Regions from separate parts of the Lactobacillus sp. CA30L genome, predicted to be linked through region 1. Evidence: predicted binding sites of a transcription regulator. Region 1 holds the regulator's gene; the other holds the start of a gene.
The links. Region 1 encodes HrcA, which represses chaperone genes, less so after heat shock. Its sites were predicted from a motif close to TTAGCACTCNNNNNNNNNGAGTGCTAA; they were not measured.
Positions count from the first base shown of each region.

Region 1 (11,580 bases):
CATTGGTCGAGCCGTCGTTCATGATCGCATGGTAGTCAACTGACGGTGCCGTCATAATCAGGTCAAGGTCAAATTCCTGCTCCAAGCGCTCCTGAACCACGTCCATGTGCAGCAGTCCCAAAAAACCGCAGCGGAAGCCAAAGCCCAGGGCCGTTGACGTCTCCGGTTCAAACTCCAGTGCAGCGTCGTTCAGCTGCAATTTTTGCAGGGCTTCTTTCAAATCATCGTACTTGGAATTATCGACCGGATACATCCCCGAGTATACCATCGGTGGAATCTGACGGTAGCCCGGCAGCGGCTCAGCCGTCGGATTCGCAGCCGCAGTAATCGTGTCACCGACCCGCGTTTCCCGCACAGACTTGATGTTGGCCGTAACGTAGCCCACGTCTCCGGCAATGAGGATATCCTTTTTCACCGTTTGCGGGCTCAGAACGCCAACCTCGGTTACCTCGTAGTCCTTGCCCGTGTTCATGATGCGAATGCGGTCACCGGGCCTAACCGTGCCGTCTTCGATCCGCACGGACAGAACAACCCCGCGGTAGTCATCGTACTTGGAATCAAAGATCAGGGCCTTCAGGGGCGCCTCCAGGTCGCCGCGTGGTGCCGGCACGTTTTTGACGATGTATTCCAGCAGTTCGGCAATGCCCTGGCCCGTCTTGCCGGAAACCTCTGCCGCGTCCGTGGCGTCTATTCCCAGCATCTCCGTAATTTCTTCCTTGGCTTTCTCCGGGTCCGCCGACGGCAGGTCGATCTTGTTGATTACGGGCAGGATCTCCAGGTCGTTGTCAATCGCTAAATAAGTGTTGGCCAGTGTTTGGGCCTGAACGCCCTGCGAAGCATCAACCACGAGGAGCGCGCCCTCACAGGCCGCAAGCGAACGTGAAACTTCGTAGGAAAAATCCACGTGTCCCGGCGTGTCGATCAGGTGAAAAATGTAGTCCTCGCCATCCTGGGCATGGTACTTGATCTCAACTGAGTTCATCTTGATCGTGATCCCGCGCTGACGCTCAAGCGGCATGTCATCCAGCATTTGGTTCTTGAGCTGGCGTTCCGAAACCGTATCGGTCAGTTCCAGAATCCGGTCAGCAATCGTCGACTTGCCGTGGTCAATGTGGGCCACGATGGAAAAGTTGCGGATATGTTTTTGGTAGTCTTGTAGTTTTTTAATGTCCATAAATTATTTGCACCCTCTGCTAATTACATTCCATTATAACAAACTCACATCATGGATAAAATTAAATTGGCTGTTTCTTATCGTTCTCACCCAAGCGCTTATCCAAAAAAAGAACTAGCTCCGAATAATTGTTAAGAGCTAGTTCTTTTGCTTAATTACTGCAGCTTTTCCTTCAGTCGTTCAAAGAAACCCTTTTCCTGCGGCGAAATCGAACCGCCACCGGCCTTGACAAAGTCGACCAGGGCTTTCTTTTGCTCCTCGTTGATGGACTTCGGTATCTGGACGTCAACGGTTGTTATCTGGTCGCCAGAGCCGTTGCCACGTATATAGGGTACGCCCTCGCCGTGCAGGGTAAACTTCTTGTTGGGCTGGGTGCCGGCGGGGATCTTCAGCTTCTGCTCGCCGTGCACCGTCTTAACCATGATTTCATCCCCCAGCGTGGCCTGGGCAAAGGAGATCGGCACAGTAGTATAGATCGTTGTCCCGCTGCGCTCAAAGTCCTTTGACGGCTTGATGCGATAACTAATATACAAGTCACCGTAAGGACCACCATTCTTGCCGGCCTCGCCCTGACCCTCGTAGCGCAGCTGCTGACCATTATCAATACCAGCTGGGATATTAACCTCGATCGTGTTCTTGCCTTGAACTACGCCGTCGCCGTGGCAGGTCTGGCACGGGTGTTCAATGATAACGCCGCGACCATGACACTTGTCGCAGACGGTCTGCCGGCGGACAACGCCAATCAGCGACTGCTGGGTAACCGTCATGTAGCCCGTGCCGTTGCACTTGTCACAGGTGATTGGGTGCGTGCCCTTTTCGGCACCGTTGCCGCCACACGTCGGACAGGTTTCGCTGCGCGTATATGAAATCTGAGTTTTTTTGCCATTAATGGCATCCATAAATTCAATTGTCAAGGTATAGTCAAGGTCCTGCCCGCGCGTTGGGGCAGTTGGATTAGCCCGGCGCTGTGCGCCGCCTGCTGCACCACCGAAGAAGTCGTTGAAGATGTCGCCGAAGTCGCCGAAACCGCCAAAATCGCTATAGCCCTGGCCGCCTCCGCCAAAGCCCTGGCCGTTAACACCGGCTGCACCAAATTGGTCATACTGGGCCCGCTTCTTTTGGTCATGGAGCACTTCATAGGCCTCATTGATTTTTTTGTACTTTTCTTCAGCACCCGGTTCATGGTTGATGTCTGGGTGGTATTTTTTTGCTAATTTACGGTAAGCAGAGTTAATTTCTTTATCACTGGCATTGCGATCAACACCGAGCACACCATAATAATCTTCCTGTGCCATCTAAAAGCTCCTTACTTTCCAAAAGAAAAGAACTACTTTGCGGCAGTTCTTTTCTGATTTATTCAATTATAAACCTATTGCTTATCTGGGTCTACCTTATGGAACTCACCGTCGCCAGCCGCACCATTGTTTGCATCGCCGCCTTCGGTGCCCGGTTTCTGGGGACCTGCCTGCGGTCCGCCTTGACCCTGGGCACCTTGAGCGCCACCATTTGCCTGGTATAGCTTGACGGCTAGGTCCTGGGCAACCTTAGACAATTCATCCTTCTTGGTCTTCATTTCGTCCAAGTTGTTGTCCTTTTGCGCCTTCTTCAAAGCGTCAAGGGCTTCTTGAACCTTCTTGGTATCATCTTCCGATACCTTGCCCTTAACGTCCTTGAGCGTTTTTTCCGTCGAAAAGATTAACTGGTCAACTTCATTGCGCAAGTCGACTTCTTCCTTCTTCTTCTTGTCCTCTTCGGCGTGTTCTTCGGCCTCTTTTTGCATCTTCTGAATTTCTTCATCAGACAAACCGGATGAACTCTTGATCGTGATCTTCTGTTCCTTGCCTGTCCCCATGTCCTTGGCAGAAACGTTGACGATACCGTTCTTATCAATATCGAAGGTAACCTGAATTTGCGGGACGCCGCGTGGAGCAGCAGGAATATCCGTCAGTTCAAAGCGGCCCAGCGTCTTGTCGTCTGCTGCCATTGGGCGTTCACCCTGCAAAACGTGCACGTCAACGGCGGGCTGGTTGTCGGCCGCGGTCGAGAAGATTTGACTCTTAGAGGTTGGAATGGTCGTGTTCTTTTCGATTAACTTGGTGAAGACGCCGCCCATGGTTTCAATCCCCAGGGAAAGGGGCGTAACATCGAGCAGAACAACGTCTTTAACGTCGCCGGAGATAACGCCGCCCTGGATTGCCGCACCTAACGCAACGGCTTCATCAGGGTTGATAGAGTGGTCAGGCTCCTTGCCAGCCCACTTCTTAACCGCTTCTTGCACCGCTGGAATACGGGTTGAACCACCATTTAAAATCACCTTGTCAATGTCATTAACGGTGAGGTCGGCATCTTTTAGCGCATTGTCAAATGGAATCTTGGTCTTGTCGACTAAGTCAGCCGTCAATTCCTCAAACTTGGCCCGCGTTAAGTCTGCTTCTAGGTGCAGCGGTCCTGCTTCGCCAGCAGAAATAAACGGAAGTGAAATATGAGTCGACGACACGCCAGACAAGTCCTTCTTGGCCTTTTCAGCGGCATCCTTCAACCGCTGCATTGCCATCTTGTCCTTGGATAAATCAACGCTGTTTTCATCCTTGAAGTTCTTGACCAGCCAGGCAATAATCTTGTCATCAAAGTCATCACCGCCAAGGTGCGTATCACCGTTGGTAGATAAAACTTGGAAGACCCCATCGCCCAACTGCAAAACAGAAACATCGAAGGTGCCGCCGCCGAGGTCATAGACCAGAACTTTTTCATCTTCGGCATCCTTGTCAAGACCATAGGCCAGTGAAGAAGCAGTCGGCTCGTTGATGATCCGTTTAACTTCCAGGCCCGCAATCTTGCCGGCATCCTTGGTGGCCTGACGTTGCGCATCGTTGAAGTAAGCGGGAACCGTAATTACTGCCTCAGTGACCTTTTCGCCCAGGTAGTCCTCAGCAAATTTCTTGATGTACTGCAGGATCATCGCTGAAATTTCTTGCGGCGTGTAGGTCTTATCACCAAACTTAACCTTGTAATCGGTCTCGCCCATGTGGCGCTTGATTGATGAAATCGTGTTCGGATTAGTGATTGCTTGCCGCTTGGCAACTTCACCAACCTGAATTTCGCCATCTTTAAAAGCAACTACTGACGGAGTAGTCCGATTTCCTTCCGGATTGGTAATAATTTTAGGTTCTTTTCCTTCCAGAACAGCAACTGCTGAGTTGGTAGTTCCGAGGTCAATTCCGATAACTTTTGACATTGTTTAACTTCCTTTCACTTACTGTGCAACAACGACCATTGCTGGTCTTAAAGTACGATCCTTATAACGGTAGCCCTTTTGCAGGACCTGGACAACGTGATCCTTTTGATCATCATTCTCAGCCCCAACCGTTTGCACGGCCTGGTGCAGCGTCGGATCAAACTTGACGCCTTCCGCTTCAATCTCGCTGATTCCGTGGTCCTTCATGGCTTTGACAAGTGCGTCGAGCGTCATCTGAACCCCCTTCTTGAGCTGCTTTGAGGCTTCGTCATCGACCTTAGTGGCCAGTGCGCGCTCCAAGTTGTCCATTGCGGGCAAAATATCCTTTGCCAAAGACTGCGATTCATACTTGATCAGCTGCGCGCGTTCATTGTTATAACGGTTTTGCATATTTTGCATCTCAGCTTGACTGCGCAGGAACTTGTCTTCGAGGTCCCGGTTGTCAGCCTGTAGTGCAGCCAGCTTAGCGGCAGAGTCTTCTTTCTGATCCCCTGCGTCTTTCTGCTTGCCGGAATTTGCTCCGGCAGCTGATTCATTTTTGCCTGCATCTTTTTTCTTGGATGCCGCTTCAGAAGATTCGGTTTTATCCTTCTTTAGTTTTTTTTCTTTAGGAAATTTTTCCTTACTCACGGCTAACCTCCTTTATTTAAACCGACCGTAATACTCCAGCAGCTTCTTGGCCAATTCGTTTCTGAAATATTCCAGAAGGCCAATCACCTGCGAATACGGCATATTGTTCGGGCCGAGCAGCGCGATCACGCCCTTGCCGTGCGAGCCAACGCTGTATTCTGCCGTTAGCAGACTGTAATCCTTCAGCAAGTCATTGGACAATTCCGAACCCAGGCTAACCTGAACCGGATAATGGCCGATGCTTGTGCCGCTAGGTTGGTCCATTAAACTTGAGATCAAGTCGTTGTGGTCAATCAGTTCATACAGCGACCGCAGGCTCGCGACGTCGCTCATTGAAGCGGTATTCAATAGGTTGAGCTGTCCGTCAACGTACATCTGCTCGCTGGCAGCATCGTTAATCACGTCCTCAACCAGATCAAGCAGCTCGCCCGCGTGATGACTGCTGAGCTTCTTGCCCAGGCCGCGGTTAAGCAGTGCCGGCGTTACCTTGCTGAGCGTTTTGCCCACCAACTCGTCGTTAATCATTCGGACAGCCTTCTCAACCTCATCGCCGTGAACGTTGTGCGGCAGACTGTAGACCTGGTTATGGACATTGCCGTCACTTGTCACCAGAATCGCCATAATCTGCCGGCTAAACAGCGGGACAATGCGGAAGCCCGTGATGGTCAAGTTGCTGCTTTCCGGTCCCTCCGCAAAGGCCGTATAGTTGGTCAAGTCTGACAGAATCTTGGCTGCCTCCTGCACAATTTCATTTACCTGGTGAAACGGCTGGTCTAGCTGGTTCACGATTCGCTGGTAGACGGATGACGGAATCTGTAGGGGTTCAACCAGGTTATCGAGGTAATAGCGGTAACCGTCCGTTGACGGCACGCGCCCACTCGACAAGTGGGTCTTCTCAATCAGTCCCTTGTCTTCCAAAACAGCCATCTCATTGCGGACGGTTGCGCTTGAAACCTTAATCGGCAACTGCTTCATCACGGTCTTGGAGCCGACTGGATCATTGGTCTGCGTAAAATCATTAATAATTGTTTTTAAAATTAGTTCTTGACGTTCGGTCAACATAAGTATCGCCCTCACTTTTAGCACTCATTGCTGTTAGGTGCTAACAACTATTATGATACTAGCATTTAGCAGAATGTCAAGTTGAGTGCTAATTTTTTTGCAATAAAATTAACCCGCGCTGCACATAAAAAACTATTTCTGCCGGGCAAAGTAGTCCTTGATCTCGGCCTCGTCCTGCGCCATCCGTTTTTTTAATTCAGCCAGGCCCGCAAACTTAATCTCGCCGCGGGTATACTTGTACCACTTGATAATCATTTCTTGATCGTATGCCTCTTCATCAAAGCCAAAGAGGTTTGATTCAATGTAGATTTTTTTGCCATTGTGAATGGTAACGTTGTAGCCCACGCTGGTCATCGAGTCGTACCACCTGCCGCCAATCTTGGTTCTCGTGGCGTAAACCCCGACCTTGGGCACGACCTTGTTCTCGCTCCAGACCAGATTTGCGGTCGGATAGCCCAACTTGTGGCCGTTGCGCAAGCCGTGCCCGACGGTGCCCGACATCACGTAGGGTTCACCCAGAAGTTCTGCCGCCAGCGCCATGTTGCCCGCACTAATTGCCTTTTTAATTTCGGTCGAACCGATTTTCTGCCCCTCATAAGACTGTTTCGGAACATCAATAATCTTAAAGCGGCCGCGGGCAAAGCGCGGAAAGTTGGTCATGTTGGCAACGTCCCGCGGTCCGTACGTATAGTCAAAGCCCGCCACAACGGTGTCTGCGTGGAGCTTGATGATGATCTCATCGACAAATTCCTGCGCGGTCAGCCTGCTGAAACGGTCGTTAAAGTGCATCACCAGCAGGTAGTCTACCCCCAGCGCACGCATTTTGTAGGCCTTTTCTGGCAGGCTGTCAATGTAGGACACGTCGGCATTCTGGTACACCTCTTTAGGGTGCCGGTCAAAGGTCATTACCATCAGCGGCAGGCTGCTTTTTCTCGCCGCCATTTGGGCCAGCTTAATCAGCTGCTGGTGGCCGCGGTGAACGCCGTCAAAAAAGCCGAGGGCCAAAACGGTTTTGTCCGGGATTAAGTTTTCTTCTACCGGATAAGTTAAATGGATAATTTGCACGATAAAGCCTTCATTTCACCTAATTATTTTGTAAAAGCATTAAATAGGGGCGATACTGGGTATCATCTTTTTGATATATTGCCTTAACCCTTTTATTGTACCGTAATGCAACCCATTTTGCATTTGTTTCCAGGGAGATTGCCGCCCCATTTTGCACCTTGAGCCACTGGTTTTCCGGTAGGTCCACCTGCGGGTAATCCGCAAAAAAGGCATCGATGGGCTGAATAAGAGCAGCCGCCCTGCTCGGATCGCTGACAATTTCATCCAGCTTGACCGCCTGGTGAACATCAAAGCCGGCACTCGCCGTGCGCCTCAGGCTGGCCATAACGGCTGGCACGCCTAATTTTGCACCCAGATCGTTAACAAGCGAGCGCACATAGGTGCCCTTGCTGCACTCGATCTTAAAGCCAAAGGTTTCCCGGCATTCCTGCCGATCCAACGTGGGGTTCCCGCTTAAATCATAAGAAAAAACCCGCACGGTCCTTTGCGGCCGTTCAACCGCGATCCCAGCCCGGGCATACTCATACAAGTGTTTGCCGTTGACCCGCACGGCCGAATATATTGGCGGGACCTGTACGATGGAGCCGGTAAAGGCCTGCATGGCCGTCTGAATCGTGCTGGCACTAATTAGGTCCGTTATTTCCTCTTTCGCCAGCACCTTGCCGCTCAGGTCGTAGCTGTCGGTTGCTAGTCCCAGGACGCCTGTGCCCTCGTACTTCTTGTTACGCGTGTGCATAAGCTCGATCAGTTTAGTCGCCTGCCCGATTGCAATCGGCAAGACGCCCGTCACATCAGGGTCAAGTGTCCCTGCATGGCCAATTTTTTTAATGTGCAGTGCACGCCGCAGTTTGTATACGACGTCGCTGCTCGTCATGCCCTTGTCCTTATCGATTACTAAAATTCCGTTTATCATCATTGCCCCCGCCGACTAAAAAAGCGCCGTTTGGCGCTTTAACTAATTGTTTCGCTCCGTGTCCTGCTTCTTGAGGTCAGCAATCAAGCGATCAATTTTACTACCATATTTGACTGAGTTATCGCGCTTGAAAATCAGCTCGGGAACCTTGTAGACGGTCAAAACCTGTCCCAGCAGGTGGCGCATCATTCCCTTGGCTTTTTCCAAACCAGCAGCGGTTTCCTCTTCTTTTTGCGGATCTTCGGAAAGAATGCTGTAATAAATGGTCGCATAAGACAAGTCATTGGTACATTCAACCGCCGTGATTGTGACGTCATCAACGCGTGGATCACGAATATTCTTCCGCAAAATCTTAGTCAGTTCACGGAGGATCTCTCCTTCAACACGACCTATTCTGTGCTTCATCGTTTCCTCCTAGCAAAACTACTTAGGCTGAACTTCCTGCTTTTCAACGGCTTCGAGTTCGTCGCCAATCTTGATATCATTGTAGCCTTCAATCGTCAGCCCACAGTCCAAGCCCTGCTTAACCATCTTGACGTCGTCCTTGAAGCGCTTGAGTGAAGCCACCTTGCCGGTGTAAATCACGACGCCATCGCGGATGAGGTTGACTTCCGAATCACGGGAAACGTAGCCAGAGTCAACGAAGGCACCGGCAATCGTTCCGACCTTTGAAACCTTCCAGGTTTCACGGACGGTCATGTTGCCAACAACCTTATCTTCATAAGTAGGCTCGAGCATCCCCTGCATGGCGGCCTTAACGTCGTCGATGGCCTTGTAAATAATGCTGTAGAGGCGGATGTCGACGCCGTCGGACTCGGCCTGTGACCTGGCCGTTGCGGTTGGACGAACGTTGAATCCGATGATGAAACCATTAGAGGCCCCAGCAAGGGTGACGTCCGAATCATTAACCGCACCGACACCGGCGTGGACGATGTTGACCCGCACGCCCTCAACCTCAATCTTTTCAAGCGATTGCTGCAGTGCTTCGACAGAGCCCTGGACGTCAGCCTTCAAAACGATGTCGACTTCCTTCATGTTTTCCTTCTTCATCGTGTCAAACAGGTTGTCCAAGGTAACGTGCTGAACGTTCTCACGCGCGTGCACGAGGGCCTGTTCGGCTCTTTGCTCACCGATGGTACGGGCGGTCTTCTCGTCGTCGAAGACAACGAGCTTGTCGGCCGACTCCGGAACATCGTTCAATCCGGTGATTTCAACCGGCATCGATGGCGTCGCCTTCTCAATCTGGCGACCGCGGTCGTTGGTCATGACCCGGACGCGCCCGAAGCGGTTGCCGACAACAATCGGATCACCGGTATGCAGCGTGCCCTGCTGAATTAGCAGGTCGGCAACGGGACCACGTCCCCTTGACAGACGGGCCTCAATAACAGTACCGATTGCCTTTTGTTCAGGGTCAGCCCTGAGTTCCATCACGTCGGCCTGCAGCAGAATCATCTGCAGCAGCTCGTCAACATTTTCGCCCGTCTTAGCGGAGATATTGACAAAAATCGTGTCGCCACCGTAATTTTCCGGGATAAGGTTATACTTCATCAGCTGCTCGGTGACGTGTTCCGGGTTGGCACCAGGAACATCCATCTTGTTAATCGCAACAATGATTGGAACGTGCGCACTTTTGGCGTGGTCAATAGCTTCAATTGTTTGAGGCATGACCCCGTCATCAGCAGCAACAACCAGGACAACAATATCCGTGATCTCAGCTCCACGCTCACGCATGTTTGAGAACGCGGCGTGACCCGGCGTATCCAAAAAGGTGATCGGCTTGTTGTCGATTCTAACCTGGTAGGCACCAATCTTCTGCGTGATACCGCCGGCTTCGTGGGCCGAAACGTGCGTGTGACGCAGACGGTCAAGCAGCGTGGTCTTACCGTGGTCGACGTGACCCATAATCGTGACCACTGGTGGCCGCTTAACCTGCTTCTTGGATTCCTTTGAGGCTCCCATGCGCTTGTCGTACAGGTTGTCAATGTCGGACAGGTCCTCGTGGACCTTTTCTTCAGCATTGATGCCGTATTCCGCCGCAATCAGTTCAATCGCATCCTTGTCCAGCGATTGGTTCTGGTTCGTCATCACGCCCAGCATGAAGAGTTTCTTAACGATTTCAGCCGGTTCACGGTGCAGCAGCTTGCCGAGGTCCTGCGCGTTCATCCCCACTTCATAAACCAGGGTCTCTGGCAACGGACGCTCTTTTCTCTGTGTTGGCTGCTTCTTAGGAGCCTGCTCAAATTGATGCTTCTTGTTCTTCCGCTTGCGCTTGGGATAATTATTGTTGCCGCCATACGTTTGGTTTCTGCCCTTGCGGCCAGGCTTGCCCGAATTGCGGGTATAGCCGTTGCCCCGGCGTTTTTCTTCCTTAGCCGGTTCAGGTCCGCCCGCAGCTTTCACGCCCTGTGGCTTGCCCGTGTGCGCAGCAGTCGAGCCCTGGTTCTGCTTCAACCGGGCCGGTGACGGCTTGATAATCTTGGGACCGGCCACTTGGGAGGCTGTGCTTTCAGTCCTGGCAACCTTCTTAACGGTATTTGGTGCGGGTGCTTTTTTAACGTTCTCCGCTTCTTTGCCGGCTTGAGGTTTTGCCACATCCTTGCTTAAGTTCTTGGCGGGCACTTCAGCCTGACGAATCGCCGTATGTTCTTCAACGCGCTGCTTCTGCTTCAACTGCTTAAGCAAGTCTTGCGTAGCCGGCTTGGGCGTACTCTTTCGTGAACCTTGGTTAGCGCGGCGGCCCGAATGGTCCTGGCTCTGCGAGCGGTTGTTTATGCGCCGGTTCCTGCGGCGACCGTTATTTTTGCTGCCGGAAGCATCCTCCCGCTTTTTCTCGTTTTTCCGGATTGAGTTGACGGAAATTTTGATTTTTCCGCCTTTTTTTGCGGAACTTTCTTGTTTTTGGGCAGGAGCGGGGCTGCTAAAACTTCCCTTTAGCTGATTCACTTGTGAATCTTCTAGTGATGACATATGGTTCTTAACATCGAACCCAAGATCTTTCGCCTTGGTGACCACAACTTTATTTTCGATGCCTAACTCTTTTGCGATTTCATAAATTCTTTTCTTAGCCATCCAATCACACTCCTTCATTAACCTTTTGTACTAATGCTTTGCAAAAGCCGGCATCGGTAATACCCAACACCTTGCGCTTTTTGCCAACTGCATGCGAAATTTCGCTGCCGCTAAAGGCGGAAATGACCGTAATATCATTCTGCTCAGCAACTCTTGCGACTTTTTCACGTGTATCCGCGTGACTGTCATTAGCCAAAACAACTACCTTAACTTTTTGTGCCTTGAGGCCGATAAGGACCGTCTCAAGCCCCGTAACCAGCTTCCCGGCCCGCTGGGCAAGTCCCAGCAGATTCAAAGCTTTCTGTCTATTTTGCAAATCTATTTATCACCAAATAATTCTTTCCTTGCCTTTTGATGGTCGACGTAGGCATATAATTCCTCGTAAAAACTTGCGGGGATATTTGCGCCCAGGCTCCGTTCAAGCACGCCTTT
Region 1 covers NZ_JBWXGB010000005.1:7,229-18,808, forward strand. The annotation lists gene lepA (translation elongation factor 4) at 1-1,174, opposite strand, end outside; gene dnaJ (molecular chaperone DnaJ) at 1,330-2,469, opposite strand; gene dnaK (molecular chaperone DnaK) at 2,544-4,409, opposite strand; gene grpE (nucleotide exchange factor GrpE) at 4,428-5,039, opposite strand; gene hrcA (heat-inducible transcriptional repressor HrcA) at 5,052-6,101, opposite strand; gene ribF (riboflavin biosynthesis protein RibF) at 6,234-7,166, opposite strand; gene truB (tRNA pseudouridine(55) synthase TruB) at 7,186-8,079, opposite strand; gene AC2JF8_RS06655 (ribosome-binding factor A) at 8,122-8,484, opposite strand; gene infB (translation initiation factor IF-2) at 8,503-11,148, opposite strand; gene AC2JF8_RS06665 (L7Ae/L30e/S12e/Gadd45 family ribosomal protein) at 11,153-11,464, opposite strand; gene rnpM (RNase P modulator RnpM) at 11,467-11,580, opposite strand, start outside.

Region 2 (11,580 bases), on a different contig from region 1:
CCCAGGGAATAAACCTTGACGTAATTGACTCTGGTGGAATTTAGCTGATTGTGAACTAGATCCCTATAACTGTTGGTTACATCTATCAAATGCATGGATTTCACCCGTTTCTTCTAGTAGTTCTTTATAATTAGTATACCGCTATTTTTAAATATTTTCTTTAGCAAAAACAGTCTTAACTGAAAATATTGGTAAGATGTAGAAGTTTTCGCTGAGCTTGAACTAGTTTGAACTTTCTCCACCAGCAGGTGCCGCAGCTTCCTCTGCTTCAGTGATGACTATCTGGTTAGCGTTCACACTGACCAGGAGGTTCTTTGCATCCAGGTGATCCAGCTTAAAGTCGGCCACCTTGTCTTCAACCTCTTCTTGAATCGTTCGCCGCAGCGGACGCGCACCCATATCCGGATTAAAGCCTTCTTCGACCAACTTTTTCTTGGCTTCGCTGGTAACCGTGATTTGCAGTCCCTGCGTCTTGACCATGTCGTTGACTTCGTCCAGCATTAGGTTGACGATCTTAAGCAGGTCGTCCTTAGACAATTCGTTGAACTCAATGACGTCGTCTAGCCGGTTCAAAAATTCGGGCTTAAAGAATTGGCTCATCGAATTTCTAGCGGAGTCGGGTTTGTCCTCTGCATTCTCGACGTTGAAGCCGACGCTGGTGTTCTTCATTCCCTGACCGGCATTTGACGTCATGATAATGATGGTATCCTTGAAGGAAACCGTGCGCCCCTGCGAATCGGTCAAGCGCCCGTCATCCAGAATCTGCAGGAAGAGGTTCATAACCGATGGATCGGCTTTTTCAATCTCGTCAAGCAGAATCAGGCTGTACGGGTTGCGCCGAACGCGTTCGGTGAGCTGGCCGGCTTCTTCGTAGCCGACGTAGCCCGGAGCCGACCCAATCAGCTTGGAGACCGAATACGATTCCATGTACTCAGACATATCGAAGCGAATCAGCGCATTTTCCGAACCAAACATTTGCTTGGCCAGCTGCTTGGCGAGTTCGGTCTTGCCCACGCCGGTGGGACCAACGAAGAGGAAGGAGCCAATAGGCCGACCGGTCTTGTTGAAGCCGATGCGGTTGCGCCGAATGGCCCGGGCCACCTTGTCAACGGCCTTGTCCTGGCCAATGACGTGCGCCTTAAGGTTGGGGGCGAGATTTTGCAGTTGGTTTTCTTCCTGCTTTTGCAAATCGCCCACCGGAATTCCCGTTTTTTCTTCGACGATCTTGTTCATAATCTTAGCGCTAATCACGGGTGACTTATCGGGATCAACCTTCTGGTCCTTCATCTTATTGTACTTTTCAATCTGGTCACGGTAATAAGCGGCCTTTTCATAGTCCTCATTTTTGAGTGATTCCTGTTTAAGCTGTTGGGCCGCGTCAATCCGTTCCTTCATTTTTTCCTTATCGACGAAGGGAATCGTCAGGTTCATGCGCGAGCCGGCTTCATCGAGCAGGTCGATCGCCTTATCTGGCAAAAAGCGGTCCTGAATGTAGCGCTCAGACAGCTCTGCGGCTGCCTTGATTGCGTCATCCGTGTAGTGCACGTGGTGGTAGCTCTCGTAGCGCTTTTGGATCCCTTGGAGAATCCGGATCGTTTCGTTAACCGATGGTTCCTTAACGTCAACGGGCTGGAAGCGACGGGCGAGTGCTGAATCTTTTTCAATCTCACGGTACTCCTTGAGCGTCGTTGCACCAACTAATTGCAGGTCGCCGCGGGCGAGTGCGGGCTTGATAATGTTGCCGGCGTCCATGCCGCCCTCGGCATTGCCCGCACCAACAATCTCGTGAATTTCATCGATAAAGAGAATAATCTCCTTGTGGTTCTGCAACTCCTGAATCAGCTGCTGCATCCGTTGTTCAAACTGACCGCGAATGCCGGTGCCCTGTACCAGTGAAACCACGTTAAGCGAGATGATTCGCTTGTCCTGCAGCTTTGCGGGCACGGAACCGTCAACTATCTGCTGGGCCAACCCCTCAACGACGGCGGTTTTGCCCACGCCGGCTTCACCGATCAGCACGGGGTTGTTTTTCGTTCTTCTATTTAAAATTTCGATCACGCGCGCAATTTCCTTATCGCGCCCAATGACCGGGTCGATTTTGCCCTTTTTGGCAAGTGCGGTCAGGTCTGTACCGTACTGGCTAAGCAGCGAACGACCACCGCCATTGGCACCGTTCGGGGGCGTGGTACCCTGACCGCTACTCATTTGCGGTTCACCGGAGTTGCCACTTGCGCTGCCGTTAAAGCTGTTGAAGAGGTCATTAAAGTCGCCAAAGAATCCACCATTGTCACTGCTCATGTTAATATTTCCCTGTTGTTTTAGTTGTTGATAACACTGTCCACATAAATTAATTTCACGGCTTTGGCCATTGACCTTAGCGAAAAGGTGAATGGAAGCTGGCCGTTTTTGACAATTTTGACAAAGCATGTAAATACCGCCTTTCATTTCAAGTTATGTCCACTAAATTATATAATTAGCACTCTAGATAATCAAGTGCTAAGTGCTGGAAAACTTATTTTTAGTAAGTATAAAATATGGTAAAATGACCTGAGCAAAACCAGAAAATTTGCTGAAGGAAGATTTAGTGTGTTTTAGTTTAAAAGAAATGGTGGTATATTTGGATTACCAAATAATTCTTGAGCAGTTGGCAAGTGGTGCGCTTGATCATTATGAAGTGGAACCGGGGAAAGCTTTTGCATTCCAAGCAGCCTTGAGATCTTTTGGCAAAAGACAGAACATAACCGGTAAAGCCCTGCGTGGCGGAAAAATAGTTTATACTAAGTCAAAGAGTGAACTTTAGTGATGTAAACTGTTACATTTTTGTTGTTTAATTCACAAAAAAATGATAATCTAATACACGAATAGGTAGATTTTACCGGTTTGATTTTTTCAATTCAAAGGAGATATTATAATGGAAAAACGCGATTTTCATGTTATTGCAGAAACAGGTATTCATGCTCGTCCGGCTACATTGTTAGTACAGGCCGCTTCAAAGTTTGGTTCAGATATCAACCTGGAATACAACGGCAAGTCTGTTAACTTGAAGTCAATCATGGGCGTGATGTCGCTTGGCGTGGGCAAGAATGCCGATGTGACAATCAGTGCCGAAGGCGACGACGAAAAAGATGCAATCGCAACTATTTCTGACACAATGAAAAAAGAGGGTTTGGCAGAATAATGACCAAGACATTAAAAGGAATTGCTGCAAGCGATGGTATTGCTGTAGCACCAGCCTATCTCTTGGTTGAACCGGATCTTTCGTTCTCAAAGACCACTGTCAGCGACGTTGATGGCGAACTAGCTCGCTACAAGGACGCAGTTGCAGTCTCAACGACTGAAGTTGAAAAAATTCGTGATGATGCGAAAAAGAGTTTAGGTGAAGACGAAGCCCAGGTCTTTGAAGCCCACTTGATGATTTTGAATGACCCTGAATTTACCGGGGCGATTGAAACCGCAATTAAGGATCAAAAGGTCAACAGTGAAGCGGCGCTTGACGAGACGGCGCAGAAATTCATCAGCATTTTTGAGGGCATGACCGATAATGCGTACATGCAGCAGCGTGCGGCCGACGTGCGCGATGTCTCAAAGCGGATTATGGCCCACCTCTTAGGCAAGGAATTGCCTAATCCAGCTGCTATTGACCATGAGGTTATCGTCGTTGCCCACGACTTAACCCCGAGTGATACCGCGCAGTTAAACAAAAAGTTTGTTAGGGGCTTTGTCACCGATATCGGCGGCCGGACAGCCCACTCGGCCATTATGGCCCGTTCGCTCGAATTGCCAGCCGTTGTGGGGACCGATTCGATCACCACGGACGTTGAAAACGGCCAGACGCTGGTTGTTGACGGGCTGAACGGTGATGCGGTTGTTGAACCAAGCGCCGACCAGATCGCTGCATACAAGCAAAAGAGTGCGGCTTTCTTAAAGCAGAAGGCTGAATGGGAAAAACTGAAGAATGAACCATCAGTGACCGCTGACGGCAAGAAGTTCACGATTGCGGCAAACATTGGTACGCCCAATGATATGGAAGGCGTACATGCAAACGGTGCCGAGGCCGTTGGTCTGTACAGAACCGAATTCCTGTATATGGACTCCAAGGACTTTCCGAGTGAAGATGATCAATTCAATGCTTATAAAGAAGTCATTGAGGGCATGCATGGCAAGCAGGTAATCATCAGAACAATGGACATTGGTGGCGACAAGCACCTGGATTACTGGGACCTGCCGGAAGAAATGAACCCATTCTTGGGTGTGCGGGCAATCAGATTGTCATTGCAAAATGAACAGATTTTCCGGACGCAGCTGCGTGCACTTTTGCGGGCTTCGGCATATGGTAGCCTCGGGATTATGTTCCCGATGATTGGCACGCTGGCCGAATTGCGTAAGGCCAAGGCCATTTTGAGCGAAGAAAAAGACAAATTGACTGCAAAGGGCACAAAGGTTGGTCAAGACCTGCAAGTGGGCATGATGATTGAAGTTCCAGCGGCAGCGGTTTTAGCCGATCAATTTGCCAAGGAAGTTGACTTTTTCTCAATCGGCACCAATGATTTGATTCAGTACACAATGGCGGCTGACCGTGGCAATGATAATGTTTCTTACCTTTATCAACCGGCTAACCCCGCAATTTTGCGCTTAATCAAGCACACGATTGATGCAGCCCACGAAAATGGCATTTGGTGTGGCATGTGTGGGGAGGCTGCTGGCGATAGCACCATGTTCCCGATTCTGCTGTCAATGGGACTCGACGAGTACTCAATGAGTGCAACCTCAATTTTGCGCATTAGAAGCTTGATGAAGAGTCTTAACACCGCTGACATTAAGGAATTAGCCAACCAGGCTTGTTTTATTTCCGAAACGGCAGAGGAAAATGAGCAGCTCGTTAAGGACTTAATGGCAAAAGTAAACAAGTAACCAAGAAAAAGACACATTAATGAAAATTGATGTGCCTTTTTTAATATTTATTTTAAAATACTACTTACAAAAAAGAAGTAATGTGCTATAATGTTTCTGGTAAGGAATAGTATCGTTCAAAGGAGCGTGAATATATGGTAAATTTATATGTATCTCCGAGTTGTACCTCATGCCGCAAGGCCAAGGCGTGGCTGAAGAAGCACGATATTTCTTTTCGGGAAAGGAATATTTTTTCAGAGCCACTTACCAAGGCGGAACTTATCCAAATTCTGCGGATGACTGAGAATGGCACGGAAGAAATTATTTCAACGCGTTCGAGAGCATTTCAACAACTGAAAATCAACCTTGATGATCTATCAATCGATCAATTGCTTGGCTTGGTTGAGAAGAATCCAAGTCTTTTAAGACGACCAATTATTATGGACGACCGACGCCTCCAGGTTGGTTATAATGAGGACGAAATCAGGCGGTTCTTGCCGCGCAAGGTTCGCCGGCTTGAGCTTGAAGAAATGCAGAAAACTGCAGACCTGTAATTAAGAATTTTTGCGGAAAAAGCGTTGGTTTTTAGACTAACGCTTTTATTTTATGGGCAAAATAGGCTACAATAGTTGAAAGGATCCAGTGGAGGTGAGAACTCGTGCAAGTAGATCACATTAATGAAAATACTATTCGGGTACGAATAGATAAAAATGAACTGGCAAGGCGTGGCTTGAAGGTCTTAGACCTGCTGGGCGACAGGGATAAGATTCAGCATTTTTTCTATTCAATTTTGGATGAAGTTGACACTGACCACTCATTTAGTCAGGATGCGCCCGTTACTTTCCAGGTGATGCCCAATAATGGCGGGTTGGACCTGCTCATTACCAAGGTGCCAAAAAAGGACCGCGATGACCTGTCCCAGCTGATTGATAGCGCCACGGGTGAGCCCCAGATGGGCCCGGGCAAAAATGACCTGCGCAGGTCGTTTCTGGACTTGGAGGCCGATGATGACGACGCGCAAGAAGAATCGGCTGGGGCGGATGAAGACGATGCGATCAAGGCCAAGATGGAAAAGTCGCTCAAGAAGTTCCAGAAGGAGCAGGCGTACTGCTTTGATGATATTGACCGTGTGACAGAACTGGCCGACAGCTTGCGGGTAAGCGACCTTTCTTCAAGCCTTTACTTCGAGCGGGGAAAATTCTACCTGGATTTGGACTTTCAGGATGAAAACTACGTGGAACTCAAGCCCGATGACGCATGGGCAATTGCCACCGAATATGGCCTTAAGGTTAAAAGAAGCGAGATGGCGCGGGTCAAAACGACCGGCAAGTGCCTGATTGCGCATGACGCCTTGGAACAGTTGCGCAACTATTTTACTAAAACGAAGCACTGATGCTCTAATAAAGGACAAGGTAAAACTTGTCCTTTTTGCGTACTTAATTAAGGGGTGGCGATTATGTACGCGGCACTGTTGAACAATAAGCTGGTAGCGGCGAAAGTAGCGGCCAAATTGCTGGAAAAAGGGACCATCCGGGTGCAGGAGCAGCTGTTCTATTGTCCCCGCTGCGGGCAAAAGGTGCAACTCGTGATTAAGGCCGCTACGGCCTACTTTAAACACGCAGCACGGGTTAATAACTCGGTTAGCGAAAAAGAAGAACATGCCCGCAGCAAAAAATTCCTGCAGTCTGCGCTGCGTGGGGCACATTTTGATGCCTGTCTTGAGGTTTCACTAGCAGGCGGGCGACTGCGTGCCGATGTCCTGGCAAGCCCGCAGCTGGCCTTTGAGGTGCAGTGTGCGCCGCTTGGCAGCGCTGAGTTCAGCCACCGTCATGCCCTGTATCATAAGATTGGCGTCAGGGACATCTGGGTAGTAGGGCGCCGGCACTACCTGCAGCGCAGCATCAAAAAAACACAACTCATTTTCTTTCGCGAAAACAGGTTGTGGCGTGATTATTATTTAGAAATCAATCCTTATAGAGAAGTGCTGACCCTCAAGTATAACGTCAAGCTTGCACCGCTGTCGGAGACCGTCCATTGCCAAGCGGCGATTTTTGCGTTGAACGCGGCTGGATTAGCGCGTCTGTGGCACTTTCGCCCGGTGCTTAAAGACTACCGCGTGGATCCCGGCGTGCAGAGGCGTTACCTGCAGCAGCAAGTGGTGCAAAAGAGTATTAAGGGAATGTGCATCGCGGCTAAATTATACGAGAACCAGATGACAATCGCCGACCTGCCCGAGTGGGTGTTTAGCCGGCTGCGCCGGGTTCATTCATGCGACAATGCTTCTTTTTACCTTAAATCAGGCGCAGGTGGGTGCTAGGGTAGTACTTCTCTTGCTCCTCCAGGCAACTCCCGTTTTGTAGCAGCGTGATCAATTTGTCGTGTGCCACGATGCCCTCCAGAAGGATGCCGTTGTAGTTGCCGCTTTCGTTGAAGATGATGGTGGTGGGGAAGTTGTTGACGCTGAATTTTTGTGCCAGGTTCTTGTCCAGCTGGATCGAATCCTCGATGTAGCCGCTAATGGCGGGGCTGGTGATCCGGTCGTAGTCGAGGTTGAGCTTGTTTGCGATTTTCTTCGGTAGGTCTGCGGAATACCGGTTGAAATTCTGGTTGAGTGCACGCTGCAGGTTTACTAGGAATGAACGGGCTTTTTTGTTGCCGTATTCGAACTTGATAGCGTGGTAATTGCGCAGGGCCTGGTAAGATGCCAACGTGTATTCCGAGACGCTGCTGATGTGCTGTCTGGCCCGCTTGCGCCGCATGATATCATCCTTGATAACCTTCGCATTGGTAATGGGAACGAAGTGGAAACAGGTATTGATATTGAGTTCATCGATTGCTTCTTTAACTAAAACTTCTGCATCGTAGCAATATGTGCCAATGGGATTAACAAAGAGAAAAATCTCAAACATAGTCAGACTCCTCCGTACTGATTAAGTGGCTGTGTATTTTTTGAATGGCCGGTTGAACTAGGGGAAATACACTTAACGTATTCACATTTTAGCACGGTGATTGAAAGCGCGCGCAATTTTTGCCTGGTTGGTGTTGGCGGCGTTTTGGGTAAAACCGTAGTCCTGCTTTAACTGGCTTAAAACACCCTTGATTAAGGCTAGTTGCGAATTCTCAATCTCGAGTTCAAAGTCTTCGTAGCCATCGGGGTAAACGGTATCATCAAGCGTCAGCTCGCAGCCGTGCGGCCCCCTGAGAAGGCTGCGGTGGGTCTTGGAATAGGTTTGCAAGCGCAGACTTATAGCAGGACCAAAATGCGCGTTGAGGTAGCTGCCGACGGTGCCGTGAAAATTAAAATCAGGGTGCGTTTGGGCTTGGTCGACCAAGTGCCGGGCCGCGGCAAGCGTCAGGGCGTCATTGATCTCGATCGCCTCGTGGTAGTTGGCCTGGACGGGACTGGTATTTGGCACCTTCAGCGTCTGTTCGCCGTGGTCGGCGAAGAGCCGAATGCGGCAGCTCACGTTGGCCTCTTTAAGAAGGCCGCTGTCCGTATCAAAGTAGTAGTTGACCTGGTCAAAGCTGCTCTTGGACGCAAAGCCCGCAAGCACTTTGCGGTAGATATCCTGAGGCAAGACAACCTTGGCCTCAATTTCGGTGTTTTCAGACATAAAGCAATCATTCCTTTCCAACTTGCGCAAAAATTCAAAAAACAGACCCAGTTTCATTTAAGTACTACATGAAAGATTTTAGCGGTCCGCCCTTGTGCGCTAGCGCTAGCAATTTAGCCTTCAAGCATAGTATCTATCATTTTCGGTCAAGATTAGTAAAATAGTCAAAATTTTAGCTTATGAAAGCATAAAAATAACGCGCAAAAGAAGTCCTATACAGGGGCTTATTGAAAGCAAGATGGCGCATTCACGCCACGGCATGCGCCGAGCGTGTCAACTAGTTTATCATAATCTTAAGGTAGTGATTAAGGATGGGTGCGCAAAAATGCTTGCGGTGCTAAAAGGCCCTTGGCGCCAGTCAATTAGCCAGCATTGTCAAAAAAATAGTCCGCTTTCTGTAAACGGTTGCTCCGTAAAATTGCTCGCACGTGTTTTGTGTTAAAATGAGTATGCTGTTTGAGAAAGGAACTATTTCTATGAAAATGGATTGGGATAATTTTTTGTGGCCCTACGATGAGGCCGTTCGAGAATTAAAGGTTAAGTTCCGCTCCCTTAGGCAGAGCTTTTTGACTAAAGGGGAGCTTTCACCGATCGAATTTGTGGTCGGCCGGGTAAAGTCGGTCGATTCAATTAAGGAAAAAATGGAGCGCCGGGTGATCAGCCCGGACGTGATTGAAACCGATATGCAGGATATTGCGGGCATCAGGATTGTTAGTCAGTTCGTCGATGACATCTATAAGGTTGTCGACCTGATTCACGCGCGTGCGGACATGGAGGTGGTTGAAGAGCGTGACTATGTGCAGAACGCTAAGCCGTCCGGCTACCGCTCATACCACATGGTGATTTCCTACACCGTCTATCTGCCCGCCGGTCCCAAGAAATTACTGGCTGAAATTCAAATCCGCACCTTGGCGATGAACTTCTGGGCGACGGTCGAGCATACGCTGAACTATAAGTACCAGGGCTCGTATCCCGATGACATTTCAAAGCGGCTGAAGTCGACTGCGGAATCCGCGTACAAGCTTGACGAGGAGATGTCGCTGATCAAGGACGAGGTGCAGGAAGCACAGAGAGTCTTCACCAAAAACAAGGGTAAGGAAAAATAATGAGGATAGCAATCGCCCATAATACGAATCAAGAGACGCTGAAGGTGGTGGCGCACCTGCGCAAAGTGCTTGAAGCAAAAAACGGCGTGGTCTTTGACGCCAAGTACCCCGACGTGGTCATCACGGTCGGTGGAGATGGGACGCTGATCAACGCCTTCCACCGCTATGAAAGCCAGATTAGTTCCATTCGGTTCATCGGCATTCATACGGGGCACCTCGGATTTTACACTGACTGGCGCAGCACGGGGGTGGACAAAATGGTTGACGCACTCTTTTTGCGGGAGCCAGAAACGGCGCGCTACCCGCTGCTGGAAGCCGAGCTGGTGACGGAGGCAGGCGAAAAGCGGCACTACCTTGCGCTGAATGAGTCGGCGGTCAAGCGGGTTTCGCACACCCTGGAGGCCAACGTCTTCATTGACGACCAATTCTTTGAAAACTTCCGCGGCGACGGACTCTGCGTGTCAACGCCAACCGGGTCGACGGGCTACAACAAGTCGCTCGGAGGCGCCGTGATTCACCCCCAGCTCAAGGCCCTGCAGATGGCCGAGATTGCGTCCATCAACAACCGGGTCTTCAGGACGCTGTCGTCGCCCATCGTAATTGCCCCCCAGCAGCAGATCACAATTGTGCCCAACGCCGACCACTTCGTGATGACCGTTGATGGCAGCCGCATCAACGTGCGCAACGCGCGGAAAATCAACTACCGCATTTCCAGCAAGGCAATCCGCTTTGACCGCTTCGGGCACACGCACTTCTGGACTCGCGTTCACAGTGCCTTCATTGGAGACGACAATGACGTGGTTTAAACTTACCGTCCGCGGGCAGGGTTCGCTGCGCCTGGGGGCTTTTTTAATGAAAAACGGTTTCTCCAAGCAGGCGATTAACGACGCCAAGAACCGTGGCGGCCTGCTGCTGGTCAACCACCACCGCCGCTACACCAACTATCTTCTGCATGCGGGCGACGAGGTAATCTTCGTGGCCGGCAAGGAAAAAGACAACCCGTGGCTGCGACCGTCGACGAAGCCGCTTGCTATTGTCAAGGAGACGCCCAACTACCTGTTGGTCAATAAAGAGGCGGGGCTGCTTTCGATTCCGTCGCGCTATGACGATAATGCACTGGTCAACCGTGTTTTGGGTTATTTTGTGCAGAAAAAGCTGACGGGTATCAAGCCCCACGTCGTGACGCGTCTGGACCGAGACACGTCGGGGCTAGTCCTGATCGGCAAGAACGCAATTGCCCACGCTCGTTTCAGCAAGCTGAGCAAAGATGACTTCATTAAAAAATATCATGCAATCGTGCACGGCAACTTTGCTCTAGGTGAACTGGCAGGCGTCGTTAACGCGCCGATTGGACGCGCAACCGCCACCGTTGCACGCAGCATCGATTCCGGCGGCAAGGCGGCCGTGACCGCTTACCGCGTGTTGAAGCAGGTTCCGGGCGCGAGTCTGGTCGAGCTGCGCCTCTACACGGGCCGCACGCACCAGATTCGTTTGCACATGCAGCATTTGGGCCACCCCTTGTTTGGCGACCCATTGTACGGCGTTCGCGACGACTTTGACCGCCAGGCACTCAACTGCTTTTACTTGTCCTTCCCGGACCCCTTTGCGGGTGGCGCGCAGGTTGAGGTCACAGTTCCGGAGCCGCGGGACATGCAGGACTTGTGGCAGGAACTGGAGGGATAATAAAAGTGCTGTATTATTTATGACCATCTGGCAAATAATGTGGCTTTGAAGCCGGGGCGTGCAATCCGCGGGCGCAAAAGCGGGGGGCAGCAATTAAGCAGCATAAGGACGAGTCTAATTAGATGGACCAAAAAACGCACGCGGGCAGTTGCCAGCGTGCGTTTTGCATGCGTCTTAACCTATTCTTGAAACTGAACGCAGGTCCCTTCGGGAACCGCAATGTTTTTTTGGATGGGGGTCAGGCAGCCGTCCTGCGTGCTGCGCGTGTAGAGTGTTGCGTTGTCGGA
Region 2 covers NZ_JBWXGB010000001.1:82,698-94,277, forward strand. The annotation lists gene AC2JF8_RS00415 (DUF1827 family protein) at 1-95, opposite strand, end outside; gene AC2JF8_RS00420 (ATP-dependent Clp protease ATP-binding subunit) at 223-2,427, opposite strand; gene ykzS (protein YkzS) at 2,567-2,800, shown strand; gene AC2JF8_RS00430 (phosphocarrier protein HPr) at 2,912-3,178, shown strand; gene ptsP (phosphoenolpyruvate--protein phosphotransferase) at 3,178-4,911, shown strand; gene spx (transcriptional regulator Spx) at 5,046-5,444, shown strand; gene AC2JF8_RS00445 (adaptor protein MecA) at 5,549-6,283, shown strand; gene AC2JF8_RS00450 (competence protein CoiA family protein) at 6,347-7,207, shown strand; gene AC2JF8_RS00455 (DsbA family protein) at 7,182-7,799, opposite strand; gene AC2JF8_RS00460 (CYTH domain-containing protein) at 7,881-8,504, opposite strand; gene yjbM (GTP diphosphokinase) at 8,981-9,610, shown strand; gene AC2JF8_RS00470 (NAD kinase) at 9,610-10,416, shown strand; gene AC2JF8_RS00475 (RluA family pseudouridine synthase) at 10,403-11,293, shown strand; gene AC2JF8_RS00480 (lactonase family protein) at 11,473-11,580, opposite strand, start outside.
Region 2: a site for HrcA is predicted at 2,474-2,500, ahead of AC2JF8_RS00420 (ATP-dependent Clp protease ATP-binding subunit). Genes of this name have one in related genera too.